2 regions of the Mesorhizobium sp. M0830 genome follow, and region 1 is predicted to be linked to the other one. Evidence: predicted binding sites of a transcription regulator. Region 1 holds the regulator's gene; the other holds the start of a gene.
What was found. Region 1 encodes HrcA, which represses chaperone genes, less so after heat shock. Its sites were predicted from a motif close to GTTAGCACTCNCNNNNNGNGAGTGCTAAC; they were not measured.
Positions count from the first base shown of each region.

Region 2: a site for HrcA is predicted at 3,651-3,679, ahead of groES (co-chaperone GroES). Genes of this name have one in related genera too.

Region 1 covers NZ_JAMYOR010000034.1:2,625-17,491, reverse strand. Annotated here, with positions in the region: gene ligD (DNA ligase D) at 1-921, opposite strand, end outside; gene NKI20_RS19960 (hypothetical protein) at 1,456-1,596, shown strand; gene NKI20_RS19955 (thiol-disulfide oxidoreductase DCC family protein) at 1,776-2,222, shown strand; partial or broken gene NKI20_RS19950 (hypothetical protein) at 2,180-2,269, shown strand; gene NKI20_RS19945 (DUF1850 domain-containing protein) at 2,301-2,702, opposite strand; gene NKI20_RS19940 (TRAP transporter permease) at 2,699-4,810, opposite strand; gene NKI20_RS19935 (TAXI family TRAP transporter solute-binding subunit) at 4,912-5,871, opposite strand; gene NKI20_RS19930 (YciI family protein) at 6,130-6,498, shown strand; gene NKI20_RS19925 (RNA polymerase sigma factor) at 6,506-7,750, shown strand; gene NKI20_RS19920 (NAD(P)-dependent oxidoreductase) at 7,953-8,903, shown strand; gene cysK (cysteine synthase A) at 9,056-10,036, opposite strand; gene NKI20_RS19910 (LysE family translocator) at 10,253-10,870, opposite strand; gene NKI20_RS19905 (PQQ-dependent sugar dehydrogenase) at 11,076-12,425, opposite strand; gene NKI20_RS19900 (hypothetical protein) at 12,541-12,738, opposite strand; gene hrcA (heat-inducible transcriptional repressor HrcA) at 12,829-13,911, opposite strand; gene rph (ribonuclease PH) at 14,114-14,830, shown strand.
Region 2 covers NZ_JAMYOR010000011.1:119,812-134,678, reverse strand. Annotated here, with positions in the region: gene NKI20_RS09715 (DSD1 family PLP-dependent enzyme) at 1-315, opposite strand, end outside; gene NKI20_RS09710 (D-arabinono-1,4-lactone oxidase) at 312-1,613, opposite strand; gene NKI20_RS09705 (MFS transporter) at 1,626-2,813, opposite strand; gene NKI20_RS09700 (TetR/AcrR family transcriptional regulator) at 2,939-3,565, shown strand; gene groES (co-chaperone GroES) at 3,743-4,039, shown strand; gene groL (chaperonin GroEL) at 4,103-5,758, shown strand; gene NKI20_RS09685 (hypothetical protein) at 6,194-6,472, shown strand; gene NKI20_RS09680 (LysE family translocator) at 6,573-7,184, opposite strand; gene NKI20_RS09675 (YkgJ family cysteine cluster protein) at 7,287-7,667, opposite strand; gene NKI20_RS09670 (hypothetical protein) at 7,689-7,856, opposite strand; gene NKI20_RS09665 (hypothetical protein) at 7,858-8,265, opposite strand; gene NKI20_RS09660 (hypothetical protein) at 8,265-8,492, opposite strand; gene NKI20_RS09655 (cold-shock protein) at 8,856-9,065, opposite strand; gene NKI20_RS09650 (MAPEG family protein) at 9,778-10,284, opposite strand; gene NKI20_RS09645 (glutathione S-transferase family protein) at 10,666-11,319, opposite strand; gene NKI20_RS09640 (metallophosphoesterase) at 11,542-12,675, opposite strand; gene NKI20_RS09635 (TetR/AcrR family transcriptional regulator) at 12,894-13,574, opposite strand; gene NKI20_RS09630 (NIPSNAP family protein) at 13,671-14,438, shown strand; gene NKI20_RS09625 (LysR family transcriptional regulator) at 14,648-14,867, opposite strand, start outside.

The DNA of each region.
Region 1 (14,867 bases):
CGCAAAGGACGAAACACCGCTGTCGGCCAGCACGACGATCTCGCCGTCGATGATGGCGTCGCTGCATTTCAGTCCGGCGAGTTCAGCGATGATCTCGTCGCCGAACTTTGCGGTCCAGTCGAGACCGGTGCGGGTCAGCAGCCGCACATCGGTGCCGGCGATCTGCGCCTGCATGCGATAACCATCGAACTTGACTTCGTGCAGCCAGTCCTTGCCCGGCGGCGCATCCCGCTCCAGCGTGGCCAGCTGCGGCTCGACGAAGTCGAGTTTCTTGCCCCCGGCCTTCGCCTTGCCGACGACCAGCTTGTTTGAATGCCAGACCTTTGGCTCCTGGCCTTTGGCGGTCTTGCCTTCGCCGACTTCTTCGATCATCAGGCCCGACTTCACCGATTCCGGTGCCTCCTTGAGAATATCCTCGCCGGGGCGGGCCGCGGCATCGTCCGATTTGATCAACAGCCAGTTGTCGTGTTTTTCTCCCGCGCGTGGCTTCAGCCGCACCAGATGCCAAAGACCGTGCAGTTTGTGTCCCTTGAGCTCGAAGCTGATGTGGCCCTTCTTCATCGCCTTGGCCGGGTCGATCTCGGGGACCCAGGTGCCCTCGTCCCAGACGATGACCGAACCGCCGCCATATTCGCCCTTGGGTATTGTGCCTTCGAACGGTGCGTAGTCGATCGGATGATCCTCGACATGCACGGCCAGCCGCTTCTCATGCGGGTCGAGGCTCGGGCCGCGCGTCACCGCCCAGCTCCACAGCACGCCGGCATGTTCGAGGCGAAGGTCGTAATGCAGCCTTGTCGCTGCGTGCTTGTGGATGACGAAGATACCGCCAGCCTTGGACTTCTTGTCGCGAGAAACCTTGCCGGCCGGTTCAGCCGTCTTCTTGAAATCGCGCTTGGAATGATACTGTTCGAGGCTGGCCATCTCTTGATGTCCTCAGGCTGACTTGGCGCGCCGGCCTTCGCAGGCCCGGCATCCGACGGCAGGCTCTTCTTCATCAGGTCGAACGAAGGCTTGGGGGCCGCCTTCGCCGTGGGCCCAGCGACAGCCTCGGATGGCCTTTCCCGGCCGGGCGCGGCGCCATGATATCTTCCCTTCCAGAACCCGGATGAAGATGAACGGGCAGAGGCCGCTCCAGTTCCGCCATGCGCGACGTCGACGACGCGAAGGCCGCTTTCCGGGATGGTCGCGCCAGCACGGAAATTTCCCAGGCGCGGCAAAAGCTGAAACAGAATCGCGCGCAGGCGGCATTCGAACGAAACATATGTGATGCAAAAGTCACATTGGTCGGAATGCCGACCAACTGCACGGAAAGACCCCGAATCAGCCGCATTCCAGCCACGAAGCAAGGCCTTCTCGACCAGATATTAACATCACGTTCACCGACTATTCACCCCTCGACGCTATGATGACCGCAATTCGGAAGGGACATCCGAAAACGGGACAGGGACCAGGTAAATGAACTTCCTCGCGCACCTCATCGGCTATGCCGCCGTCATTCGCGAATTCGTCGCGCCGACCTATCGGCCCGAGCGCTATTACATGCGCGGCCCCGGCCCGGCCTGCGCCCGTCGCGGCAACTCGCTGGGCGCGCACTGATCATGACTTTCGAGAGCCGCCACGACAGCCGGATCTGCAGGCCCGCCGCCTCAACCCGCGCCACCACCTATCGCGCCGAGCGTCCCGCTCTCGCCGACAGGCGGCGTGCGACATCGCCACGGCTTTGATGCCGCCTCCGGCTGGCTTAGTGTCATAGGGCACAAGCAGCCGAGGCCTGCGTGACCGACCTTCCCAAGTCAAGCAGTCCCTCCAAAACATCCTTCGATGCACGCCATCCGCTGATCGTCTTCGATGGCGTCTGCGTGCTGTGCTCCGGCTTCGTGCGCATGGTGGTCAGGCTCGACCGCCAAAGCCGTTTCCGCTTCGCCACCGCGCAGTCGCCGTTTGGCGAAGCGCTGTTCAGGAAGCACGGGCTGCGCACGGACTCCTACGAAACCAATCTGGTCCTGATCGACGGCATCGCCTTCACGCGGCTCGACAGCTTCGTTGCCGTCATGTCGGAACTCGGCTGGCCCTGGCGGGCGATGAACGCTTTGCTGTTGCTGCCGCGCCCGCTGCGAAACTGGCTCTACGATTGCATCGCCAGGAATCGCTACACCCTGTTCGGCAGGAAGGACAGTTGCGAGATACCCGCACCCGAGCTGCGGGGACGAATGATTGGCTAGGGGGTCAGGTCGGCAGGAGATTTCACGAGGCCGTCGAAAACGGCCGCTTCCACTTCCATGTCGAGATTTCCCATCCGCTCACCGGCCTGATCGTGCGCTATCGGGCTGGCTCGTGCCGTCCGACCCGCATGGTTCCAGCACAATGGAGGCACCAGCCACCTTGCCGAGTTCACGGCAGCCTTGAACCGTGCACAGCATCCAGCCGTCGCCGGTCTCGCCGGAGGCGGCAAGCACGAGGCGTCGCTGTGGGCCTACATCAGGCGCATAGATCCACCAGCCGTCGCGCAGCACCGCGCCTTCCGGCGGCTCCATGCCCGCGCCCGAGCCCTTGATCCGCGCCTCGACCACCTGCAGGCCGGAAGGCGTCACCTTCCAGTCCTCTGCCCAGCGCGTCCGTTCCACCGAATGCGTCCAGGACAGCGTGAAGGCGGCAACCGAGAGCGTCACCGTCTTGCCGGCGGCCAGGATGCACAGGCTCATGCGGAGATCGATGCTTGCTGCGCCCGCCACCAGTGCCAGCCGATCCAAGCAAGCGACAGCGCCCAGCCGGCCTCGTCAGTGAGTGGCACCGCCGCGACCAAGAGCACGCCGGCGGCGAAGGCCAGCAGCCGCTCCCACCACGCCATGCGCCTGATGAGGAAGCCGACCGCGGCAGCACCCCACAGCACGATCCCCATGCACGCCTTGGCGACGATGTAGGCGACCTCGACGGGATAGCCGAACTGGGCGGCGATCGGCCCGGCGTCCTGCAGCATCAGCGCCGGCGTATAGACCGCCATGAACGGCACGACGAAGCCGGCAATGGCGAGCTTGGTCGCCTGGATGCCGATCTTGAGGCCGCTTTCCCTAGCCATCGGGGCGGCGGCAAACGCCGCCAGCGCCACCGGCGGCGTCAGGTCGGCCATGATGCCGAAATAGAAGACGAACATGTGGCTGACCAGCAGCGGCACGCCGAGCGACAGCAGCGCCGGCCCGGCGAGCGACGAAGTGATGATGTAGTTGGGAATGGTCGGGATGCCCATGCCGAGCACCAGGCAGGTGACCATGGTCAGCACCAGCGACAGGAACAGATTGTTCTCGCCGATTGAGATGATCCAGCCGATGAAGGTCGAAGCGATGCCGGTCAGCGTCAGCGTGCCGACGACGATGCCAACGATGGCACAGGCAATGCCGACCGGCAGCGCGTTCTTGGCACCTTCGGCGAGCGAGTCGACGCAGATCCGCAGCGTCTCGCGGCCGCCCCTGGAGGTGAAGCAGGCGACGACCAGCGCGGCGATGACGAGGCCGAGGAGGTTGACGCCGAACTTCATGAACAAGGCGGCGGCGAGCCCGAGCGCCAGCCAGAAGACGACACGGAAGGCGAGCGGCCCGATCGCTGCCGCCAGCGGCGTACCGAGGATAAGCACGATGGTCAGCGCTAGGCCCATCGTGCCGGCGAAGATCGGCGTATAGCCGGCGAACAAAAGATAGATGAGGGCCGCAAGCGGCAGCACCAGCGGCCAGTGTTGTTTCACCGCGTCCCACGGGTTGGGCAGGTCCGCCTTGGCCATGCCATGCAGGCTGGCCTTGCCGGCTTCCAGATGCACCTGCCAGAAGCAGGCGCCGAAATAGAGCAGCGCCGGGATGATCGCTGCCTTGACCACTTCGGCATAGGGCACGTTCAGCGTCTCGGCCATGATGAAGGCGACCGCGCCCATCACCGGCGGCATGATCTGGCCGCCCATCGAGGAGGTTGCCTCGACGGCGCCGGCGAAAGCCGCGCGGAATCCGAAGCGCTTCATCAGCGGGATGGTGAACTGGCCGCTGGCCACCACATTGGCGACGCCCGAGCCGGAAATGGTACCCATCAGCGCCGAGGACAGCACGCAGACCTGCGCCGGGCCGCCGCGCCAGGTGCCGACAAGACCGAGCGCGAAATCGTTGAACAGCGCAATCATGCCGGCGCGTTCGAGAAAGGCGGCGAAGACGACGAAGATGAAGATGTAGGCGGCTGAAACATAGATCGGCGTGCCGTATATGCCTTCGGTGCCATAGGCGAAGGTGTCGACGAGTTGGGCGAAATCATAGCCGCGATGGACGAGCGGCGGCGGCAGATGGTTGCCGACGAAGCAGTAGGCGAGGAAGATGAAGGCGATGACCGCCAGCGGCAGCCCCATCAGCCGCCTGGCGGCCTCGAAGACCAGCACCACCAGCACCGCGCCGACGATCAGGTCCGGCGTGGTCAGGAAGCCGGAGCGGCGGATGAGGTCTGTATAGAACACCCAATTGTAGAGTCCGGTGCCGAAGCCGAGCACGCCGAGCGTCCAGAACACGGCTTTTGCCGGCATACTTTTGGCGCGCAGATTGGCGATCAGGCCGAAGCCGAGCAGCAGCAGGAAGCCGACATGCATGGCTCGCACCACCTGGCTCGGAATGCTGCCATAAGCGGCGACGTAGATCTGGAACACGGAAAAGGAGACGGCGATGAGAAAGGCGGCCTTGCCGGCGAGCCCTTCGCCGAAGCCCGGCGGCAGGCCTTCGACCTGCTCTTCGGCGACGGGGAGATGGAAGGTGGCGGATTTGCCGTCGGTTGTCGTTGCTTCGCTCATCCATCGATCTCCAAAAGGAGCGAATTGTAGCGCGAGGCGCCCCCCTCTGCCCGGCAGGGCAGAGGGGGCGCCTGGCGAAGACATGTCGGATTGCCACGCGCCTACTTCAGCAGCCCTTTCTCCTTGTAGTACCGCTCGGCGCCGGGATGCAGCGGCACCGGCATGCCGTCTAGCACCTTGGCGGGGTCGATCGCCTTGGCGGCGGCATGGGCGGCGGCAAGCTGGTCCAGATGCTCGAACAGCAGCTTGGTCATCCGATAGGCGGTTTCGTCGGAGACATCGGCGCGGGTGATAAGGAAATTGCCGACGGCAGCGGTGGCGACATCCTCGCTCTGGCCCTCATAGGTTCCCTTGGGAATGATCACCGAAAGATAGGGCGCGCCGATCTTGGCGACGTCCTGCGCCGGCACTGCCACGACATTGATCGGCACGGAGGTGGCGAGATCGCGGATCGAGGCGACGCCGAGTCCGGCGGATTGCAGCGTGGCGGCGAGCTGGCGGTTCTTGATCAACTCGACCGATTCGGCGAAGGGCAGGTATTCGACCCTTCCGAGATCCTCGTATTTCAGCCCGGCGGCAGCGAAGATGGCGCGCGCGTTGAGCTCGGTGCCGGACGCCGGCGCACCGACCGACAGGCTCTTGCCCTTGAGATCGGCCAGCGTCTTGATGCCGGACTCCCGGCTGGCGACGATCTGGATGTAGTTGGGATAGATGGCGGCGATGCCGCGCAGTTTGTCGAGCTTGCCCGGGAAGCCCGCTTCGGTGTTGCCTTCAGCGGCCAGCTTGACGGAATCGCCGAGCGCAAAGGCGATCTCGCCCCTGCCCTGCTGCAACAGATTGAGGTTTTCGACCGAAGCCTTGGTTGCCTGCACCTGGGTACGCGCGCCTTCGATGCCCTTGCCGTAGATTTCAGACAATGCGACGCCGAGTGGATAATACACGCCGGACGTCCCGCCGGTCAGCACATTGATAAATTCTTGCGCGCTGGCTGAGACGGCACCCAGGCCAAGCGAGAGCGCCACGGCACCGGCTGCAACGAATTTCGTTCTGAAATGGAACATCGGGGCCTCCTCCCTGAAATATCGGCGACCGCACCGCCTCCCAGGTGCGACCACGGCGAGTTTAGACAGCGAGCCGCAAATGCCAACCCGCAATTGTGCTCGTTAGACGAACGGTTGAGAGATCGGAAACAGATCGCGGCTTGCGCAAAAAGCCAGCGGAGCCGAAAGTTTTTTGAGCTGTCTGTCGAAATCGCGCGCTGCCGCGCGACATACGTCCGGCTCGCAACGAAGCGGCCTTCGAAACAACGGGAGAAGACCATGCGATACATGATTTTGATCTACGCCGACGAAGCCGCGATGGCGAATGCACCGGCCGAGGCGACCTACCAGATGAGTGCCGCCTATGGTGCCTATACCGAAGCCTTGAAGAAGTCCGGCGCCTGGCTGGCAGGGGACCGACTGCGCCCGAGTCAGGCGACCACCTCTGTACGGGTGGCTGGGGGCAAGACCAACGTGCTCGACGGCCCCTATGCCGATACCAAGGAGCAGCTTGCCGGCTTCTACATGATCGAGGCCGAGGATGCCGACGCCGCGATCGCCTGGGCGGCGCGCTGCCCGGCGGCCAGCACCGGTACTGTCGAGCTGCGGCCGATCTGGGAAATGACCGAGTACCTGTCCGAGAGATGATGATGTGATGGACAGTCGCTCGGAGATCGCCCGGGTGGCCGCCGAGGCCGCCGCCCGACAAAGCTACGGCAAGCTGGTTGCCTGGCTCGCGGCGCGAACGCGTGACGTGGCCGCTGCCGAAGACGCGCTGGCTGACGCCTTTGCCGCGGCACTCGAACGCTGGCCACGAACCGGCGTGCCTGAAAGGCCGGAAGCCTGGCTGCTGGCGGTGGCAAGGCGGCGCCGCGTCGATGCGGTGCGGCGGCGGCTGACCAGCGAGGCCGGCCGCGAGCATCTCAAGCTGATTGCCGAGGAGATGGAGGCGGGCATGACCGACGATGACCTTCCCGACGAACGGTTGCGGCTGATGTTCGCTTGCGCCCACCCGGCGATCGAGCCCGGCATTCGCTCGCCGCTGATCCTCCAGACCGTGCTGGGTTTCGACGCGGCGACGATCGCCTCAGCCTTCCTGGTGTCGCCGGCAACCATGGGCCAGCGCCTGGTTCGCGCCAAGACCCGCATCCGTGAAACCGGCATTCCGTTCCGCGTTCCGGAGCGGACCGAACTCGGCGAAAGGCTGGATGCGGTGCTGGAAGCGATCTACGCCGCCTTCGCCGAAGGCTGGTCCGATCCGGCGGGCACCGAAACGCGGCGCCGCAATCTGGCCAGCGAAGGCATCTGGCTCGGTCGCCTGGTGGCTTCGCTGATGCCGGAAGAGCCCGAGGCGCTGGGTCTGCTGTCGCTGATGCTGTTCGCCGAAGCGCGGCGCGCGGCACGGCGCGATCCGGCCGGAGATTATGTTCCGCTGGCCGAGCAGGATCACACGCTGTGGGATGGCATTTTGGTTGACGAAGCGGAATCCCTGCTCCGCCGCGCCGCCACGATGGGCGTCATCGGCCGCTACCAGCTTGAGGCGGCGGTTCAGTCCGCACATGCGGCACGACGGCTGACCGGCCGCACCGACTGGGTGGCGGTCCGCGAACTCTACGACGCGCTGCTCTCGATCGCGGGATCACCGGTGGTGGCGATCAACCGCGCGGTGGCGATTGCCGAGGCCGAGGGTGCAGTGGCTGGATTGGCGGCCCTCTACGTGCTGGGCGAGGACAAGCGGCTTGATGAGTATCAGCCCTATTGGGCAGCCCGCGCCGGTCTCCTGGCCAGGCTTGGGCAGGTATCGCAGGCGTGCCAAGCCTATGACCGGGCGATCGGCCTCGAGCGCGACCCGGCGGTGCGCCGGTTCCTGCAGGGCAAAAGGGCAGCTCTGAAGAATTAAGCGCCGGGGAAACGGCGGCTCGCTGCCGGCAATTCGTCTAGTCCGAGTGCGGCCTCCGCAGTGAAGCCGCCGCTGCCGGGCGCGCATAAACGCCATTTTGCCGAGGTCTGGTCTTGCAACTGGTACCAGTTTGCGCAACCCTCAGCCACAACAGACTGGTCATCCGGTGGATGCCTGATTACCTGAATCTGGGAGGGGCGAAGTGTTCGGCGAGCCCACTACCGTTCTCATGGTCAATGAGTACCCTGACTACATTGATGCCCAAGTATGGGCTGCCGAGCTTAAAACCCGCGTGCCGCAGCTGGAGTTCAGGCTTTGGCCAGACGCCGGGAACAAAAGTGATATAGATATTGTGCTGATCGACAAGGGCGCCAGTCCTGGCTTTTTTGACGCCATGACGGGGCTAAGCGCCGTTGTCTATTTGGGGGCCGGTGTCGAGGGTATTGACCTTCAGAGCTTTCCCAAGGGTGTTCCGCTCATCAGGCTCGCAACGCGTGAGCAGGCGTCGGAAGTGGTGCAGTACATCGTCCTTCGGGTTCTCTGCCAGCAGCGGCATGTTGCAGAATACATGAGTCTGCAAGCCCGCAAATCCTGGAATCCGCTCGCGCCTCGGAAGATCTCCGAGACAAAAATTGTTGTGCTGGGTGCGGGCCGGATCGGTGGCTGGGCCGCAAAGCTGTTTGCGGACTTGGGCTACGACACGGCAGTCTGGTCTCGTCATCAAAAGACGCTTCCCGGTATACATAGTTACTTTGGCCGCGCCCAGCTTGCGGACGCACTCACAAATCGGGACTACGTTATCTGCTCACTTCCCCTGACTGGTGACACTCGTGGGATACTGAACTCCATTGCCTTTAGAAAAATGAAGCGAGGTGCCTACCTTGTGAATGTCGGCAGGGGCGCGCATGTCAACGAAGCCGACCTGATCCGCGCGCTCGATGAAAGTCAGCTTTCTGGTGCTTGTCTTGACGTGTTTGAGCGTGAACCCCTGGAGGCTTCATCGCCGTTGTGGACTCATCCCAGGGTGACCATCACACCTCATGTTGCGAGCTTCTGGGTGGATTCTGGAATCGACCAGGCCGCCGATCTTTGCGGTCAAGTCGCAAGAGGAGAGCCTCTGTCCAACAAAATCGACCTCGAACGGGGTTATTGAATCGAAGTCTTTACCCACTTTAGCAGGTTCCGATCTTCACGAAGCGCGGACATCAGCGCCCGCGGCGCCCGGCAAATGCATAGGGCTCCGAATCGAATCACTCTGGCCTCTGACAAAAGCGGCGCCGAAGGTCAACGTCCCTTCACCTTCGGCTAAGCCCCCAACCCCTCGAACAAAATCGTCGACAGATAGCGCTCGGCGAAGGACGGGATCACCACGACCAGGTTCTTGCCCTTGTTTTCCGGCCGCGAGCCGACGACGATGGCCGCCTGCAGGGCGGCGCCCGACGAGATGCCGACCGGTACGCCTTCGAGGCGGGCGACGAGGCGGGCATTTGCGACCGAATCCTCGTTCGATACCCTGACGATCTCGTCATAGATCGTCGTGTCGAGGATTTTGGGCGCAAAGCCGGCGCCGATCCCCTGGATCTTGTGGGGGCCAGGCTGGCCACCCGACAGAACCGGTGAGGAGTCCGGCTCGACTGCGACGACATGCACCGAGGGCTTTCGCTTCTTCAGCACCTGGCCGACGCCGGTGATGGTGCCGCCGGTGCCGATGCCGGCGACGAAGATATCGACCTCGCCATGCGTATCGTTCCAGATTTCCTCGGCCGTCGTCGTGCGATGGATTTCCGGGTTGGCGGGGTTCTCGAACTGCTGCGGAATGATTGCGTTGGGGATCGTCGCGGCCAGTTCGTCGGCCTTGGCGATGGCGCCTTTCATGCCTTTCGGACCCTCGGTCAGCACCAGCTCGGCGCCGAGCAGCGCCAGCATCTTCCGGCGCTCGATCGACATCGTTTCCGGCATCGTCAGGATGAGCTTGTAGCCCTTGGCGGCAGCGGCGAAGGCAAGCGCGATGCCGGTATTGCCCGACGTCGGTTCGATCAACGTGGTCTTGCCGGGAGAAATCTTGCCGGAAGCCTCCAGCGCCTCGATCATCGCCACGCCGATGCGGTCCTTGACCGAGGCGATCGGATTGAAGAATTCGAGCTTGGCGATCAGGTTGGCGACGATGCCCTTTTCCCGAGCGAACTTGTCGAGCCGCACCAGGGGCGTGTCGCCGATCGTATCGGTGATGGAATCGTAGACGCGGCCGCGACCGGGTAAACGGGCAGAGGTGACGGGCTTGTTCATTGGTTTCGCTCCCAGAATTTTCAGGCAAGGGGAATTTCAGGCAAGTGGGGAATTTCAGGCAAGTGGAATTCAAGCCGCCAAGATAGGGCCTTTGGCCGTGCAAGATAGACTGTCGGCTGAAAATATCCGAGTGGGACCTGTGTCGAAAACATCGCCCTCTCGGAAAAGCATTTCCCGCAAAGGCCTGTTTGCGAAATGGTTTGGCCGAAAAGCCCTCTATTGCCGGGCGGCAATCGCTGCAGCGGCGCCGACCATGAAGCCGGCGGCGGTGCGGTTCAGCGCCTTGAGCGCGCGCGGCGACTTCAGGAACCAGCGCGCCTTGGCCGCCAGCGCCAGATACGGCACCAGCACCACCAGAAGTACGACGACCGTCAGCGCAACGAGAATGCTGTAATCGGTAAGTGTGATGGTCTTCAGGTCGACGATGGTCGGCGTGATCGCGAGGTAGAAGATCATCGTCTTCGGATTGCCGAGCGTGACGGTCAGGCCGGCGGCAAAGCTCGACAGTAGCCCACCCTTGCCCTTTTTCGCTTCGACTGTCTCGGGCGTGATGCCGCTGTTCCAGAAGCGCCAGCCGAGAAAGGCCAGGTAGGCGACACCGAGCCATTTGATAGCCAGGAAAACCACGCCGAAGGTCTGCGCGACGAAGGCGAGACCCAGCACCACGGCGGTCAGGTAGGTGAGATCGCCAGCCATCAGCCCAAAGGACATCGCCAACGACGAGCGGAAGCCGGAGCCGAGCGCACGCGCAACGAGCGCGGTGACGCCGGGACCAGGGATGGCGGCGGCGATGCCGAGCGCCGCACTGTAGGCGAGGAATCCGGTGAGCGTCATGGCTGCGGCCTCAAATCAGAACGCCTTGTCGCATAGAATGGACCAGGATTGAATTCCCTGGGATCGGAATCCATTGCACCAGATGTCGCTGCAACACGCAGAGAAGGCGCCCTCATCCGGCCGCTTCGCGGTCACCGTCTCCGCCGGGGAGAAGAGCCTGGCGCCGCCGTTGGCAATCCGGGTGAGGGGTTTGTGTCAAGATTGCTCAGGAGCGATCGCCGTCATGGGTGACGCGCCAGATGGTGCCGTTGCCGTCCTCGGTCACGATCAGCGCGCCGTCGTTCGCCACCGCCACGCCGACCGGCCGACCCCAGACCTCGCCGTTGGAGACGACGAAGCCGGTGATGAAATCCTCGTATTCGCCGGTCGGCTTGCCGTCCCTGAACAGCAATCTCACCACCTTGTAGCCGGTCCTGTTGCCACGGTTCCATGAACCATGCAGCGCGACGAAGGCGTCGCCCCTGTATTCGGCCGGAAAGGTCTTCCCTTCGTAGAAGGCGATGTTGAGCGGCGCCGAATGCGCCTGCATCAGCACGTCGGGAATATCAGCCTTGCCGGCAAGATCGGGGCGCTCGCCCTTGTGACGCGGATCCTCGTTGTTGCCGACATAGTACCAGGGCCAGCCATAGAAGGCGCCGTCCTTGACCACGGTCGCATATTCCGGCGGCACATTGTCGCCGAGCCCATCGCTTTCGTTGACGACACACCACAGCGCGCCGGTCGCCGGCTGCACGGCCATGCCCGAACAGTTGCGCAGGCCAGTGGCGACGATGCGTCCGTTCTTGCCGTCGGGATCGAAGGCCAGCACAGCCGCGCGGCCATCCTCGGGACCCCAGGCAGCGCCGAGCGGCTGCGACGTCGCCCAGGCGTCGAGGCCGCCCTTCGGTTCTTTGCCCATATGCTGCGCGGCATTCGAACCCGAGCCGACCGATAGATAAAGCGTCTTGCCGTCCGGAGAGAAAGCGATGTCGCGGGTCCAGTGATGACTTGAAGGGATGTTGTCGACGATGGTCTCCGGGTCGCCGGCGGCCTTCAGATCGCCGCTGTGATAAGCAAAGCGCACAATGCCGTCGCTGTTGGCGACATAGACCCATTGCGGGTCGTTGCCCGGTGGATAGAAAGCAATGCCATAGGGCTGGTTGAGATTGCGGGCAAAGATGCCGTGCTGCGCCGGCTTCGCGCTACCGTCGGCCAGGCGGTAGACGCGGATCTGGTTGGCTTCGCTGTCGGCGACGAACAGGTCGCCGTTCGGCGCGACGCGGACGACGCGCGGATTGTCGATGCCCGACGCGATCAGCTCGGCCGAAAAGCCCGGCGGCAGTTTCGGCTTGGCATCTGCCGGCCTTTCGGCAAGGCCGGCGCTGTTGGAGGCGGATTTGGTGACGTCGGGTTTTGGCAGATCGTTCGGCTTGATCAGGCGGCGCACACCGGGCCTGTCGGCACGCCAGTCGCCGAAGGCGGCGGCACCTTTCAATACGGGCTCCGCTTGCTGTGCGAATGCAGCGGCGGCGAGAAACACCGCAGCGGAGAGAGCCAGCCCAGCCAATCGGATCATTCAATCCTCCAAACCTGGTCACATAGTGAACGGCTGCAAAGGGGGCAAACGAGCGGTTTCGTCCGTTGTTCCGCGGCACACGATCAGTTGAAGCGAAAGCGGAGGTTTTTTAGCCTCAGGTCCCAGCGGCGTAGAAATCGTCATCGAGACGCTTTTCCAGCGCGACGAGATCGGCCGGCAGCGGCAGGCCCATGGCGCGCATTTCCCGCAGTTTTTCGCGCAACTGCTCCTGGATCTCGTGCTGGTCTTCCGGCTGGTTGACCATCTCCTCGAGCAGCAGGCTGATCCGGGCCTTGAATTCTTCGAGCGCCATTGTTTTTCTCCTCAGCTGCTTGTTCTTTGTTTTTTGAGTCTAAGGTGTTGAGATTCAGGTCAGGCCGGCATCACCTGAACATCAATACGCTTAGCGCAGCATGCGGGAAATCAGCTGCGCCGTATAGTCGACCATCGGCACGATGCGGGCATAGTTGAGCCGGGTCGGGCCGATGACCCCAAGCGCACCGACGACGCGGGCGTCTTTGTCGCGATAGGGCGCGACCACCAGCGACGAGCCCGACAGCGAGAACAGCTTGTTTTCCGAGCCGATGAAGATGCGCACGCCCGATCCTTCCTCGGCGAGGTCGAGCAGTTGGATCAGTCCGTCCTGCGTCTCCATGTCCTCGAACAGGTGCCGCAACAGTTCGATATCGGCCTGGGCGGTGACGTTTTCGAGCAGATTGGCGCGGCCGCTCACGATGAGCCGTGCCGGCAGGCCGCTGTCCGCGCCGGCCCACACCGCGAGCCCCTTCTCGACGAGGTCCTGCGACAGCGTGTCGAGGGCGGCCCTGGTCTCTTCCTTGATGCGGGCGATCTCGACCCGCGCCTCCGCCAGCGTGCGGCCGCGGATATGAGCGTTGAGGAAGTTCGAGGCCTCGTGCAGTTGCGAGACGGTGATGCCGGCGGGCAGCTCGACGACGCGGTTTTCGACGTCGCCATTCTGCGACACCAGCACCGCCAGCGCCTTGGTCGGCTCGAGCTGGATGAATTCGATGTGCTTCAGCGCCACTTCGTTCTTGGCGGCAAGCACCAGGCCGGCACCGCGCGACATGCCCGACAGCATCTGGCTGGCCTCGGTCAGCATGTGTTCCAGCGTCGCGCCCGAGCCGGATGCCCGCACTTGCGCCTCGATGGCGCGGCGCTCCTCGTCGGAGAGATCGCCAAGCTCCATGAAGGCGTCGACGAAGAAACGCAGGCCGGCCTGCGTCGGCAACCGGCCGGCCGAGATGTGCGGCGCGTAGATCAGGCCGAGATGCTCGAGATCGCTCATCACGTTGCGGATGGTGGCCGGCGACAGCGAAGACGGCAGGATGCGCGATAGGCTGCGTGATCCCACGGGTTCGCCGTCCTTGAGGTAGGAATCGACGATGCGCCGGAAGATGTCGCGCGAGCGCATGTCCAATGATTGAAGCGCGGGCGCCTGCGAACTTGGATCGACTGCCTTGGTCATTGCGGCCAAAAACCTCCGGCCCAAAGATATAGACTTCGCTACGGCCCGCGCAACCCGGTGTCTGTGTCAGATCGCCCCGGTGTCTGCGTCAGATCACCCCGGTGTCTGTGTCGGATCGTCAAGCCATTTTCCTTTGCGCCATGCGTCCCATGCGGCTACAAGCCGGCCAAGATTCCCGAAAAATGACAAGAAAGCAGCCTGAATGCGCCCCTCCAAACGCCAATTCGACGAAATGCGCGCCATCTCCTTCGAGCGCGGCGTCTCCAAGCACGCCGAAGGCTCATGCCTGGTGAAGTTCGGCGACACGCATGTCCTGTGCACGGCCAGCCTGGAGGAAAAAGTGCCGGGCTGGATGCGCAATTCCGGCAAGGGCTGGGTGACGGCGGAATACGGCATGCTGCCGCGCTCGACCGGCGAGCGCATGCGCCGCGAGGCTTCCGCCGGCAAGCAGGGCGGCCGCACGCTGGAGATCCAGCGGCTGATCGGCCGTTCCTTGCGTGCGGTGGTCGATTTGCAAGCACTGGGCGAGCAGCAGATCACCGTCGACTGCGACGTCATCCAGGCCGATGGCGGCACCCGCACCGCCTCGATCACCGGCGGCTGGGTGGCGCTCTACGACTGCTTGCGCTGGATGGAAGCTCGCCAAATGGCCAGCGTCGCCAAGGTGCTGAAGGACCACGTCGCGGCGATCTCCTGCGGCATCCATGACGGCCAGCCGGTTATCGACCTCGATTACATCGAGGATTCGTCGGCCGGCACCGATGCCAATTTCGTCATGACCGGCAAGGGCGGCATCGTCGAGATCCAGGGAACCGCCGAAGGCGAGCCTTTTTCGGAAGGGCAGTTCGCGGAATTAATGGGCTTGGCCAAGAAGGGCATTCAGCGCCTGGTCAGTTTGCAGCAGATGGCGGTGGCTTAGTTCTCAAATGCCGAGCTTGAGCGCCCCCCTCTGGCCT
Region 2 (14,867 bases), on a different contig from region 1:
CGCCGCCCTTGCCGCGCCGACCGGCATCGGCTTACCGTACAGCAGATCGGCATCGGGAAACGCCTTCAGCACGGCCTCGCTGATCGGCGGATGGAAGGTCATGACGTGATTGGTGTCAAGCGCCTTGGCGATATGGGCGAGCAGAGGCAGGCAGGCGAGCGACTTGTCGACCAACCGCACGGCAAGGCCGGGGTCAAGCCGCTCTTTCACCAGCGCGATGTTCCGGTCCAGTCGGCCGACATCCAGCACCAGACAGGGCTGCAAGATGCCGGCTTCCTTCAGTGCTTCCGACAGGGCGGAAAAATAGGCGCTCATCGTTCGCTGCCAGAAGGACCGGGCTCGATGCCGAACAGGCCGGCCATGTAGGGCGAGACCAGGCGGTTTTGCGGATCGATATCGCGGCGCACCGCCATGGCGTCGTCCCAGCGCGGGTAGAGCTTTTTCAGCTCCGCCGCCTTCAGGCTGTGCATCTTGCCCCAATGCGGCCTGCCGCCATATCTGCGGAATATCGGCTCGGCCGCCCGCATGAACGGCAGCGGATCGTTTGCCGCGTCATGGTGGATGGCGATCGAGCAGGTCGGCCTCCTGTAGAATGGCGACAGCCAGAATTCGTCGGGTGCAACGGTGCGCACCTCCATCGGAAAATAAACCTCCGGAAAATGCTTCTCCGTCAGCTCGATGATTCGGGCCAACGCCTTCGGGCCCGCCTCGAAAGGCAAATGATATTCCATCTCGTTGAACTTGGTCTGGCGGTCGCTGGCATAGACGTTGAGCCAGTCCTGCACGTAGTCCTCGGCCGGGAATTTGGCGACCGCCGAACGGATCAGGCGGCCGCGTAGCGACGGCAGCCAGGCGAGCGCGGTGCGCAGCCGGCGCAGCGTCCTCAACCCGGCCTCATCCGCCTCCGGCGGTCGCAGGGTCGGTGCTACGTCGCTGAGATCGCTGGCGATGAACTGGGCGTAACCGGAAAACGGAATGTAGTAGAATTCGGCCGAGCGATGCGCGGCCATCATCGTCTCGAACTCGCGCAGCATCTCAGTGATCGGCAGCACCCATTTGCGGCGGCGCAGCCTGTAGGTCGCGATGTTGTTGAGCGTTACTTCGGTCAGCACACCGAAGGCTCCGAGCGCGACGCCGATGGCATGGATCGTCTCCTGGTCCCCTGCCCGCTTGAAGTCGCGCAGCTTGCCAAGCCCGTCGACAATCTGCACCGTCTCCAGCTGCGTGTGATAGGCACCGAGCGTCGGCCCCGAGCCGTGCGTGGCTGTGCCCAGCGCGCCGCCGATCGCCTGGCGGTCGATGTCGCCCATGTTGGGCAGACCCTGGCCGATGCCTTGCAGGATGTGCATCAGCGGGCCGAGCCGGGTTCCTGCCCGCACCCGCGCCTGATGTTTTTCGGCGTCGTGCGAGACCAGCCCTTCCAGTCTCTCCAAGGACAGGATGGTGCCCTCGGATTTCACCAGCGGGGTGAAGGAATGACCGGCGCCGACGACGCGGACCGGGCCAGGTGCGGCACGAATGAGATCACCCAGTTCGCCGGCATCGGCGGGACTGGCGATCAACCGCGGTTCGGCGGTGACAAAGCCCGACCAGTTGCTCCAGCTGTTCGACATGGCGCTCCCCGCTCAGGCGACCGCGCGGCGACGCCGCGACAGCAGGATGAACAGACCAAGCAGAAGCACGCTGGCCACAGCGCTGGCGGCGGCGAATTCCGGCACCGGCCGGAAATCCTTGCCGTCGATGAGCAGAGACGCGGCGATCGGCCCGATCGCCAGGCCAAAAAGCTGGGCTGCCGGCACCAGGAGCACGACGGTGCGCGTCTCGTCGGCGGTGATCGCCAGCCGGATCTGGTAAGGCACGATGAACAAAAGAATGAAGCCCATGACCAGAGCGGCGACCCAGAATGTGATGAGGTCAGGTCCGCTGGCAAGAACCAGCGAGCTGACAAGCGCCACGATACCGATCGTCGCAACGGCAAGGCGATAATCGATGCGCGCCTCGAAGACGGTTGCCGTCATTGCACCCAGGACCTGAGCCGCGAGGCTGGCAGAGACAATCAGGCCGACGGTGCGGCCATCGATGCCGTATTGCGCGCCAAGCGGCTCCAGGAAGGCCCAGACCGCGCCGAAGAACATGAAGTAGCAGAACACCGACAGCAGCGCGGTGAGCGAAGGAACCGTCAGCACATTGGCCAGATTCTCGTCCTTGGGCAGATCGGCATAGTCGCCAGGGACGGTGAAGGCGACCGCCAGCGACGCGACGCAGACGACGGCAAGAACGATGAAGCCTCCGGCCGATCCGGCGGCCGGGATGACATAGAGCGCCAGCAACAGGGCAGTCGCGCATTGCGCCAGCGTCTGCATGGTGACGAAATAGCCGCCGATGCGCTCGGCGCGCCGCGAGCGGGCGATCAACTCGGTGGCGACCGCCACCAGACCGCCCTCGGCAAGGCCGGCCAGCGCGCGGGCAGCGATCAGCGTGTTGGCGGTTGCGGCATAGGCCGTCCACACATTGGCCAGCGCCAGCAGCAGCAAAAGAACGGCACTTTTCCAGCGCATGTTGTGCGCTGAGAGCAGCATCGCCACGACAGCCGAACCGACGGCAATGGCGATCATCTCGGCGGTCGCGACCAGCGCCAGTTCATCGCCGCTGACATGGCCCTCGATATAGAGAGCGCCGAGCAGCACGGGCTGCAGCCCGAGGATGAGCAAACCGACCGAGCCAACCCACAGTGCCGACGCAAGCTGTGCGCTGGTCGGATTGCCGACCAGCCAGTCGTCATTGTCTGCGTGGCCGGTATTTGTCGAAGCCAAAGGCGCCTCCCAATGTGCTTGCCGTGCGGTAAAAAAACTGACAACCTGTCAGCATTCTGGAAACTGATATTTGATCATATTTTTTGTCAACCGGAATCTGAAAAGCCCGTGCGAAAGATCGGTGCATGACGGAAGTGACGAAAACAGCCACCGAGCCCAGGCGCAGACCCAAGCAGGAGCGCAGCCGCGAGCGCATCGACGCGATCCTGTCGACGACCATGCGACTGATCGGCGAAAAGGGCATCGATGCCGTCACCATGAAGGAAGTCGGTCTGCTGGCGGGCGGGCCGATTGCCACCGTCTACCACTACTTTCCCAATAAATCGGCGATCCTGGCGATGCTCTACGAACGGTTTTCAGAGGTCAGCCGTACGCGGCTGACGGCGATCATCGCCGATGTCCGCGAGGCGAAGGACGTGATCGTGGCCGCCGACCGGCTGCTTGACGACTATCTCAGCCGCGTCGCCAGCGATCCGGCCATCCAGGATCTGCAGAACGCCATCCAGGCCGACAAGGCGCTCAAGAACCTAGACATCGCCGAAACCCGACATCAGGCCAGGATGTTCTGCGACCATGTCGCCGCCTTGATCGAGCCGGAGAAGCGCGAGCAGTTCGAACGCATGGTTCTGCTGATCTTCCAGCTCGCCGGTGGCGTGGTGCGCCTGGCGCTTGCCGAGGGCGACGCGGAAAGCCGCCGCACGATCGAGGATTATCGTTCGATCATCCACACCCAGCTGCGGCTGTTTCTGTAACCCTCAATCCGTAGAAAAATTTCACGCTCCAGGTCAGCGCTACGCGCCTTGACTCCGGCGAGCCGCCAGCCTATTTCAGCGCCACGTTAGCACTCGCCATTGGTGAGTGCTAACTCATATGTCCGGCGTCGCCGGACGGAGGAACTGTTTCTCACCGTTCTCATCGAGGAAGAAAAAATGGCAAAGTCGAAGTTCCGCCCGCTTCATGACCGCGTGGTCGTTCGTCGGGTCGAATCCGAATCCAAGACCGCTGGCGGGATCATCATCCCCGACACGGCAAAGGAAAAGCCGCAGGAAGGCGAGATCATCGCCGTCGGCTCCGGCGCTCGTGACGAAGCTGGCAAGCTGGTTCCGCTGGATGTCAAGACCGGCGACCGCATCCTGTTCGGCAAGTGGTCGGGCACGGAAGTCAAGCTCAATGGCGAAGACCTTCTGATCATGAAGGAATCCGACATCATGGGCATCATCGGCTGATATCAGGCCTTTTCATCAACTGAATTCCCGGGCTCAATCTAAAGCCCCTGCCAGGAGCTAAAAATGGCTGCCAAAGACGTAAAATTTTCCCGTGATGCCCGCGAGCGCATGCTTCGCGGCGTCAACATCCTCGCCGACGCGGTGAAGGTCACGCTCGGCCCCAAGGGCCGCAACGTCGTCATCGACAAGTCGTTCGGCGCGCCGCGCATCACCAAGGACGGCGTCACCGTCGCCAAGGAAATCGAGCTTGAAGACAAGTTCGAGAACATGGGCGCGCAGATGGTCCGCGAAGTTGCTTCGAAGACCAACGACATCGCCGGCGACGGCACCACGACGGCGACCGTTCTGGCGCAGTCGATCGTCCAGGAAGGCCACAAGGCGGTTGCCGCCGGCATGAACCCGATGGATTTGAAGCGCGGCATCGACCTGGCCGTGACCGAAGTCGTCGGCGCGCTCGGCAAGGCTGCCAAGAAGATCAAGACCTCCGAGGAAGTTGCCCAGGTCGGCACGATCTCGGCCAATGGCGACGAGTCGGTCGGCAAGATGATCGCGGAAGCGATGCAGAAGGTCGGCAACGAAGGCGTCATCACGGTCGAGGAAGCCAAGACCGCCGAGACCGAACTCGAAGTCGTCGAAGGCATGCAGTTCGACCGCGGTTACCTCTCGCCCTACTTCGTCACCAACGCCGACAAGATGGTTGCCGAGCTCGAGGACGTCTACATCCTCCTGCACGAGAAGAAGCTCTCCAACCTCCAGGCGATGCTGCCGGTTCTCGAAGCCGTCGTGCAGACCTCGAAGCCGCTGCTCATCATCTCGGAAGACGTCGAAGGCGAGGCTCTGGCCACGCTGGTCGTCAACAAGCTGCGTGGCGGCCTGAAGATCGCCGCCGTCAAGGCGCCGGGCTTCGGTGATCGCCGCAAGGCCATGCTGGAAGACATCGCCATCCTCACCGGTGGCCAGGTCATCTCGGAAGACCTCGGCATCAAGATCGAGAACGTCGGCCTCAACATGCTCGGCCGCGCCAAGAAGGTGTCGATCTCCAAGGAGAACACCACCATCGTCGACGGCGCCGGCAAGAAGGCCGAGATCCAGGGCCGCGTTGCCCAGATCAAGCAGCAGATCGAAGAGACCACTTCGGATTACGACAAGGAGAAGCTGCAGGAACGTCTCGCGAAGCTCGCGGGCGGCGTTGCGGTGATCCGCGTCGGCGGTGCGACGGAAGTCGAAGTCAAGGAAAAGAAGGACCGCGTCGATGACGCCCTCAACGCGACCCGCGCGGCCGTCGAAGAAGGCATCGTTGCTGGTGGTGGCGTAGCCCTGCTGCGCGCTTCGGCCAACATCAAGGCCACCGGCGTCAATGCCGACCAGGCCGCCGGCATCAACATCGTTCGTCGTGCTCTGCAGGCTCCGGCCCGCCAGATCGCGGCCAACGCCGGTGCGGAAGCATCGATCGTTGCCGGCAAGATCCTTGAGAACAAGGGCGCGACCTTCGGCTACAACGCCCAGACCGGCGAATATGGCGACATGATCGCCATGGGTATCGTCGATCCGGTCAAGGTTGTTCGTACCGCTCTCCAGGACGCGGCCTCGGTCGCCGGCCTGCTGGTCACCACCGAAGCCATGATCGCGGAGGCTCCGAAGAAGGAGTCGGCTGGCGGCGGCATGCCTGGCGGCATGGGCGGCGGCGGCATGGGCGGCATGGGCGGCATGGATTTCTAATCCAAACCAATCTCGCTAGACTTACAGAAAGGGCGCCGAAAGGCGCCCTTTTTGTTTGGCGCAGATCTCGATCGCCGCGCCTAATCGGTCCTCAGACGGCGGCATCCGCGCGCTGCCGTACCTCGCCGGCAAGCACTGCGGCTTCGATCAGCGCCGCGACCTCGTCGGGGCCAGCTACGCCGGCAAGGCCGCCTGTATCGAACTGTGGCCGGCGATCTCGACCGGACTCAGCACGCGATCCGCCAGCGCCAGCTTGGCGCCGAAGGTGTGGCGCACCAGGTCAGCGCCATGGGTCGGCAGACCTTAATCATATTGACGCACGAGAACGCCCGACCACAGCCATATGAGTTAGTCCTAAACTATTTCAATCTATGCTAGAACCGGACGCGACCGCCATTCGACGATCGAGAAGAACCATGAGGGAGGACTCGTGCTATGAGCATTAGAACCGCCTGCTTTGGAGCACTCGCATTGGCTGTCTTCAGCGGCACGGCATTTGCCGGGGCGCTCGACTCGCCCAAGATGATGGAACCGTTCTTCACCGATTCGAGCATGAAGACGATGAAATCCGACAAAGAAATGAAGGCCGCTTGGGCAGCGATGTCCAAGGACGATCAGGCCATGATGATGAAGGAATGCCAAGACGCTGCGATGAGCAAACCACACGCGCCGTTCTGCGAAAAATTGAAGGCTCTCGGCGGCGCCAACAAGTGATTGCCCGGAGTTGAAGACTAGATGAAGGCGAGCCTGGGCTCGCCTTCTGACTATCTGGCAGGGATTTTGCGCAGAGACGCCAGGACCCGCGAACCGGTTTCTACCGGTCGGCCAGCGCCAGCTTTGCGCCGAGCATGACGAAGGCGCCTGCGAAGGTTCGGCGCATCCAGGTCAGCACCATTGGCCGCGACACGACATGGCTGCGGATCGAGGCAGCGAAGATGCCGTAGCCGACAAAGACCACGAAGGTCAAAAGCATGAAGACGGAGCTGAGCTCCAGCATCTTCGACAACGCGTTGGGCTCGGTGGTGCTGACGAATTGCGGCAGGAAGGCGAAGAAGAAGATCGACAGTTTCGGATTGAGCACGTTGACGAGGATGCCGGTAGCAATCACCTTGCGGGCCGAGCGCGGCGTCACATCCTGTTCGACGCTCAGGCCACCCTTTTCCTTCAACGTGTTCCAGGCCATGTAGAGCAGGTAGGCGACGCCAAGATATTTCAGCGTCTCGAAGGCGACGGCACTGGTGTGCAGCAGCGCCGCAAGGCCGGTGATGGCAGCCGCCATATGCGGAATGATGCCGAGCGTGCACCCGAAGGCGGCGATGATCGAGGCCCGCGCGCCACGCGAGAGGCCGGCGCTCAGCGTGTAGAGAACGCCGGTGCCGGGCGAAGCCACGACGATCAGCGACGTCAACAGAAATTCGATGCTCATGAAATCCTCCGCTGCCCTGCCCGGCGCGGAAGGTATCGGGACGGACAATGGCGCACAAGCGGCGGTGAGCTTAATCTCCCCCTTTGTGGAGTAGATTAGCAGCTACACCGGCAATCCGTGCGCCCGGCGCGCCATCAGGCAATCGTCGTCACCAGGCATGCAGGCGCGGCAGACGTCCGGGCGGAGTTCATAGATGCCGCATGCGGTCGACTTGCCGATCTCGCCGCACAGGGCAGAGCAGCGCACGCCCTCGCAGCGCATGCCGGACAAATTGGCGGCTACATATTTTTCTGGGATGCGGTCGAGCTGCGCATCATCCTCGGTGGAAAAGCGCGGCCACTGGGCCGAGTAGGAACAGCAGGCGCCGCAGCTCTGGCAGTCGAAGAGAGCAGCGGTGCTGCGCTGCGACGACAAAGGACTTGCAGCGGCCATCAGGTCGGACAGCCCTGGTGCTGCAGGATTGCGATCGGCGTCTTGCGGCAAGGGGCTATCTCTTCTTGCCCGTCATTTCTTCTTGCCTGTCTTGCGCGACGACGCTTCGGCCGGCGACTTGAACAGATCGGTCGCGGTCTCGGCAGCTTCGCCGGCTTTCGGCGCGGCAACCGGCCTGGCCGGTTTTGCGGCGGCAGCCGGTGTTGCAGGCTGGTCCTTGGTGGAGAATTTTATGGCCATGTCAGTCCTCGTCGACGAAGCGCGATGTTGGTGCACGTGGATTGCGCAGGCGGCCGATCAACGCCGAAACCGCCGTGATGTTCATTTCCTCGGGCGACCAGTTTCTGACTTCCGCGATGTGGTGCACTGCCAGCTCGCGATGCGTGCTGCCGCTGTAGGCGGCGTCCTGATGGGTCACGCGCTCATGGGTCTTGGCGTCTTCACGGACATATTCGATCAGGTAGTTCGGGCATTCGGCGCGACCGCGCACGCCGACCCGCACCTGGGCATCGCCATGAGCGCGTTTGCAGCGCTCCAGCTTTTCCAGCACCCGGCGCACATATTCGACGGGCTTGTTGAGGCCATCGACCACGTCAGCGATGGTCGAATCGGCAGCGATCAGTTTCGGAGGCACGCGCTTGGTAGCCATCAGCGTCTTCCGGTTCGCTTCGGCAAAGCGGCGAGCGCCGCGGCGGCGGCCAACTCATCGGCCTCCTTCTCCAGGCGCAATTCGCGCAAGCGCGCGGTCTTGGCTTCACGCGCTTGGCTGACGGCATCGCGCTCGGAATTGATACGGTTGAGCGACATCGACTGGGTTTGCGTCTTGCTGAACAAGGACACGGCCTGTTCGGCTGTTGTCTTCGATTGAGCGGTCAAAATCTTTCTCCTGTCAGGAGCCCGTGACGATGGGGCAAGACCGGGTCTTCGGTCGGGACCATGCACGAAGCCATACGGCAGCGGATTCAATTGCTGGAGCGTCCCATAGCACGTCCAGGTCGGCGCGCGGCGCATTTTCAGCGGCAAGACGCGCAAAATGAAAAAGGCCAGGCACCGCCTGACCTTCATGAGAGCGCCGCGCAACCAAGTGACATCCAAAAGGATGCACGGGGGATGCACGGGAACGACCTTCTGATGCGCACGACATGCCGTGGAAACTCAGGTCTCCGCGGCCATGTGCTCGAATTCGCCACTCACCGGTGCCAGTACATCCGTGGTCACCGGGAGAGCTGAATTCTTTTTTCAGGCCGCCTTCAACTGGTCGGCGGACATCTTGCCCGACTTGTTGTCGCGGACCATCTCGTAGCCGAGCTTCTGGCCCTCGACGATGTCGCGCATACCGGCGCGCTCTACGGCCGAGATGTGGACAAAAACGTCGGCAGAGCCGTCGTCAGGCTGAATAAAACCAAAACCTTTGGTGGCGTTGAACCATTTAACTGTGCCGGTGCTCATGACGAACCCTTTCCATGGCAAATATTCGTTCGACGCCATGCGGATGCATGACGTCGTTTGTCCCGATTTTTGATGTGGGAAGTTCGTCAAAGGCGCGCTCGAAAGCGCGGATAACAAAAGTCAGTCAAACAAATATCGACGAATTCCTTGTAGGCTTCTTTTGGCGGCATGTCAATTTCTGGTTTTCTTCTCACCAGATTCGACGCAGACGCGCCTGGCGAGGATCCATTCGCCGGCGGCTCCGGGCACAGAAACCAAGGCGCCTGTTCCATAAAAAAAGCAGCATGCCGGGAACCAATTTCGCGCCCATGCATTTCACAGTGTCAGCAGTTTCAGAGAGAGATCTCAGGGACGCTGACACAAAGGACGCCTCCCGTACAATAAAACGTGCGAGGGGCGTTCTTGTATGATGACGGACCGGCTGGCCGGTATCGAGCGGGGCTTTCCCTCCCTCCCCGGATTTCGCTGCGAAGGCGATGTCCGGTTGCGGCGCAAATGTCGCGCCAAGATCGACGTGGATAGCGGCCGGGGCTTGGGTGGTGTTGGCTTGGATGCTCCAGGTGAGTTTGGCAACTTCACTCTGGCAGAGCGCTGGTCGACTTCCATCCCGATAGGATCTTCGCGATAGGCCCCCAACCTCGTTCTCTTACCCGCTGAACCGGCGGCTTTTTTCAGTTGAAAGACCGCCGTGATTCTGAACTCGCGGCACTCTTCAGATCAACAGCACCCAGGACCAATACGCACCGATCACCATTTGCACGGCGAACGCGGTGAACCTGAGACTAACCGCGAGTTGGGTCGTGGAGACGAGGTGGATCATCGACTGCACTATCCGTGCACCTAACAGGGTATAGGCAAGCGGATTCGTGACATCTGTTCTTGCGATAATGATGGCGACGCCTAGCAGACCTCCGAAGATTGGAAGCCCTTCAATGCAGTTGGCGTGGGCGCGGGCCAGCCTCTGCATGAAGGGGGTGAGTGCTGCGTTATCTGGCGTGAAGCCGTTTGCCGCGACTTGCCCAGAGATCACCAGGTAGGTCCGGATGACTTCCATCACGATCAGCAGGCCCAGCGCCCATGAGATGAATCCAATCAATGCATAAGCACTCGCCGACATGTGCCGTCCCCGTTGTTCGCCCTTTGGTTCATTGTAAAGGATCAAGTGGTGTTGTGCTTCTGTTGCTCCGGCTTGGTGGGGACGCTTCTGGCCCGCGGCCATCTTGGCCAAGCGATACAGATTCGATCTGCATCTTCACACCAACCTACCCTGAAATCCTCCAGAATCTGAGCCAATCCAGCGCGCCGAGAAGCGTCATCACACGCTTTGGTTGAAGTTCGACTTCGCGCGATCGTAAATGGCAACAATGGTCGCGGTGTTGAGGCGCGAGGGGTAAGGGTCCCGTTGGGCACAGATGGGTGCTGGTGAAACGCCAGTGACCGCCGGCGTGCCGGGATCTGGCGCTGTGAGTACGGATTGTGCGCAAAGCAAAGCCCTATGAGCAGGCCTTCACGATCGGGGTTTCCGTCAGCCGAGGAGGGTCGGCAATCGTTGGTTCTGCATGCTTCGAGAACCGTCCGGGCGACCAGGCGGGGAAGAAGCTCATTCGTCCGGGCCGGGTTCCGGCCATGTCTCCTTTGCCGCTTCCGCATACCAATGGCGCATCGCCGGGGTGGCAAGAACGGCGTCGACATAGGCGCGTGTATCCGGCGCAAGCGTGCCGCCGTAGGTGTCGAAGCGGGTGACGACAGGCGCATACATGGCGTCGGCCGCGGTGAAATGGCCGAACAGGAACGGGCCGCCCTTGCCGTATTGTTCCCGGCACTCGCGCCAGATCGTCTCTATGCGCTCGCGCTGTAGTTCACCTTCGGCGTCGAGCTCTTTGTGGCCCTTCGGCCGTCGCAAATTCATCGGCCAGCCATAGCGAACCTCGCGAAAACCCGAATGCATTTCGGTCGCCACCGAGCGCGCCAGGGCGCGGGCGTCGATGTCGGCCGGCCAAAGCCTTTTGTCTGGAAACAGGTCAGCCAGATATTCGAGGATGGCAAGTGTTTCCCAGACGGTCTTGCCATTGTGATTCAGGACGGGCACCTGGCCGGTCGGCGACACTTTCGCCAGATTTGCGAAGGTCTCCGACGTGCGCAGCCGCACGAAGCTCTCGTCGAACGGGATCTCCAGATGCCGCATCGCCACCCATGGCCGGAGCGACCACGAAGAGAAGCACTTGTTGCCGATGAAGAGCGTGAATTCAGCCATTTTTCTCCCCGCGCGCACGATCACCTGCAATCCGTTGGTCGGCGCTTGGTAACAGCCTAGCTCGCCGACCTTGCCTCGGGAGGCGGAAGCACGACCTGATCTGACGCCCGGGCGACGCCTGGAACCTAACCGACGCCGGCTCGTTAGCCTCCCGCGGATGAATTCCTCCGAATTCAAAACTCCCAGGAGATGCGGAAAAGGCGGCCGCGAGGGTCGCCTTCTTCATATGCTCCAACCCTTGCTGAAGGCATTGGTGAAGGCGACCTCGCCATGATCGCCGGTTGCCTCGCCCAGCACCACGTCCAAGCCGTTGCCGGTCACCCTGGCCAGCGCGAAACCGCCCATATAGGCAGCCTTCGGCTTGAACAGATCGAGCCCATCCCTGCGATAGATCAGCGGCGTGTCGTGCTGGTGGCCATGGAAAATGCCGACGACATTGTAGCCCTTGAGCGCCGCCAACAGCGCCTGCCGGTCGGCCTCGCCCCACCAGTGCGGTGCACCGGAGCCGTCATCGTCGTAGTGCCTTTTGGCGGCATCCCAGCGTTCTATGGAGAAGGTGTCCCAGCCATAGTGCTGGAACAGGATGACCGGGCGGCCATCCGCCGCATAGGTCGCCAGATCCTGCTTCAGCCATGACAGGCTGCTCTCGGCGCCGTGGCCAGTATCGCCGGCGAAACGATGCGTCTGGATCAGATGCAGGCCGCCCCAGTCCCAGGAATAGCAGTCGGTGTCGATATCATAGTCGGTGGCCGGCACCGGCGGCTTGAAGAACACGCCGGCGCGATGATTGACCTCGACATAGTCGCGCAATTCGCGCCTGTACCAGTCGACATGGTGCGGCGGCCCGTTCTGGTCGAGATCATGGTTGCCGAGCCCGACATAGACGGGCATGTGCACGCGATCGGGGCCGACGCCCTGCTGGTAGCGCTGGCTGAACTGGAGCAGTTGGGTGCCCTCGCTCGGCTGGGTGATTTGACCGCCGCCATCGTCCGTGATGTCGCCGCCGACGACGAGGCCGAGCGGCCTGCCGATGCGGCCGCCCGCCGAGCGCAGGCCACTGGCGACACCGTTGATCTCGGTGGGCCAGTCCTTGTCGGCGAGACCGTTGAGCGCCGTCACGTTGCGCAGCAGGGCCGCGTCAGTCTTTCCTTCCTGCCGGCAGTTGGGGCTCAAGCCGCTCGCCATGCGGCAGGCATGAACATCGGCGATGAACAGGAAGGTGGCGTCGATGGGCTGGATGCGTAGGCCGGTCTGGCTGAATGCCGGGCGCGACGATGCGCCGGCCGCGGCAAAACCTACGGCCTGCGCCAAAAAGCTGCGACGAGAAAACAATCCAGGCGAACGGCTATTCATCATGAGCTGAATTTCAGCATGGAGAGCGGCCGGCCGTCCAGCGCCTCTCCTTGCCGCCATTCGACATCGTGCCAAAGGCCTGCATCTCCGCCCTTCGAGAACCAGGCTGCCGAGGCGCTACGATGAAGGCGCAAGTTCCGAACGCTATGAGGCGATAAGGCCGCGGGCGCAGTAGCTAGAGCTGGCGCGCCAAGTCAACGCAGCGTGTTATCGCTTTGACATCAAAGGGTTCTTGGTCGTGGCAGCACCCGGCGACGTCGCCTGGCTGCCAGTCCGCCTTGAGATGACGACAGCGCACTCCGCTCCAGACCAGCCAAACAGTCCCGCAGCACGCTCGGATCCTGCGCCGTCTTGGCCATCGACATGGCGCCGGAATAGGTGGCGACCGCCAGCGCGGCGAAGCGCTCGGGATCTGTGCCCTCGTCCCTGCCCGCCTGCTGGTCCGCCCGCACCTTTTCCGAAATCGCCCGCCGCCAATCGGCAAAAATACCGGCAAGGGCAATCCGAAAATCGGGATCGGCGAGCGACAGCTCATGCGCCAGATTGTTGAGCGGACAGCCTCGCACGAAACCCTGCTGCTCCAGTTCCGCCGCCACCGCCTCGAACACGGCGCGCACGCCTTCGCGCACCGATGCTGCCGCCAGCACCGGCGCGATCCATGTCTGTTCCACCGCTGCCGCCACACGCTCGTCGATCACCGCCAGCGCCAGTGCCTTCTTGGTCGGGAAATGGTGATGCAGCGCGCCGCCGCTGACGCCGGCCGCCGCCATCAGGTCGCCGATGCTGGAGGCGTGATAGCCGCGCGCCTGGAACGCGTCCTCGGCCACATCGAGCACCTTCTTGCGCATGCCTTCAGGGTCGTTGATGCGTTTTCGTGGGCGCGGTTTTGATTGAACGTTCATCTCTGCTGACATTGCCGAACTCTAGCATATTGACAAAACAGGACAACCGGTCTGTTTTATAAACAGGATGATCACCCTGTTTTTGAGGAGAGTTGGATGAACATGCCCCTGAATGCCGCGCCGAAGCCATCGGTGCTCGCCTCGCCTGTCGTCGAGCTTCGGCAATACACGCTGAAGCCCGGCCAGCGCGACACGCTTATCGACATTTTTGACGGCAAGCTTATCGAGGGCCAGGAGGACGTTGGAATGACCATCATCGGCCAGTTCCGGGATCTCGATCGCCCGGATATGTTCGTCTGGATGCGCGGCTTCGATGGTATGGATGCGCGGACAAATGCTCTCGCCGCCTTTTATGACGGCCCGGTCTGGGCGGCGCACAAACATGCGGCCAACGCGACAATGATCGATTCCGACGACGTGTTGCTGCTGAAGCCCGCATGGCCGGGCGCTGGCTTTGACCTTACGGGTGCGCAACGTCCAAGCCTGGCCACCGACGAAAACTCAATTCAAAACAGGCCGCCGACTGGTCTCGTCGTCATCCAGATTCATCATCTCCAGCCCGGCGCGGAGGCTGATTTCGCCAGCCGCTTCGAGGCCGAAACAGTGCCCCTGATGACGGCGTCTGGAGCAGACCTGCTCGGTGCTTTCGTCACCGAGCATGCCGAAAACAGTTTTCCGCGCCTGCCGGTGCGGGCTGATGAAAACGTCTTCATGTCTGTCGCTGGCTTTGACAGCGCCGAGGCACATGCCCGCCACAAAGCCGCGCTCGCCGCCTCGCCGGCATGGCAGGCGCAGCTCGGTCTGACCAAACCAATTGAGACCTTGCGCCTCTTGCCGACGTCGCGTTCGCGGCTTGGGAGATGATTGAGGCGATTCGAGTGCGGCACCTGCCGGAGTGCGCTTTGCCGGAGAGCCGGCGGGGGGCCTGATCGTCGGCCGCGACACCGAAAAACTTGACGCTGCCCGCAGCCAGCATCGCGGTCTATCTCGCGAGCGATGAGGCGGCCTGGACAGTGACGGCATTTGTCGATCGACGGTGGCCATGCGGTGGGGTAATCCATCCCTGCACCAGACTAGGCGCCGGCATTTTCAGTAGCCCCGCTTTCCACAAATCCGAGTGAGGCTATCGCCTCCAGGATCTGATCGCGAACCCAGCGATGAGGTGACTCGTCGTCGTGGCGCGCGTGCCAGTACATTCTGATTTCAGGAACGGCAATGGGGAGCGGCGGTTCAAAGATGACGAGCGGCAGGGTCCTCGCCGCCCAAACGGCGAACTGCCTGGGAACCGCTGCG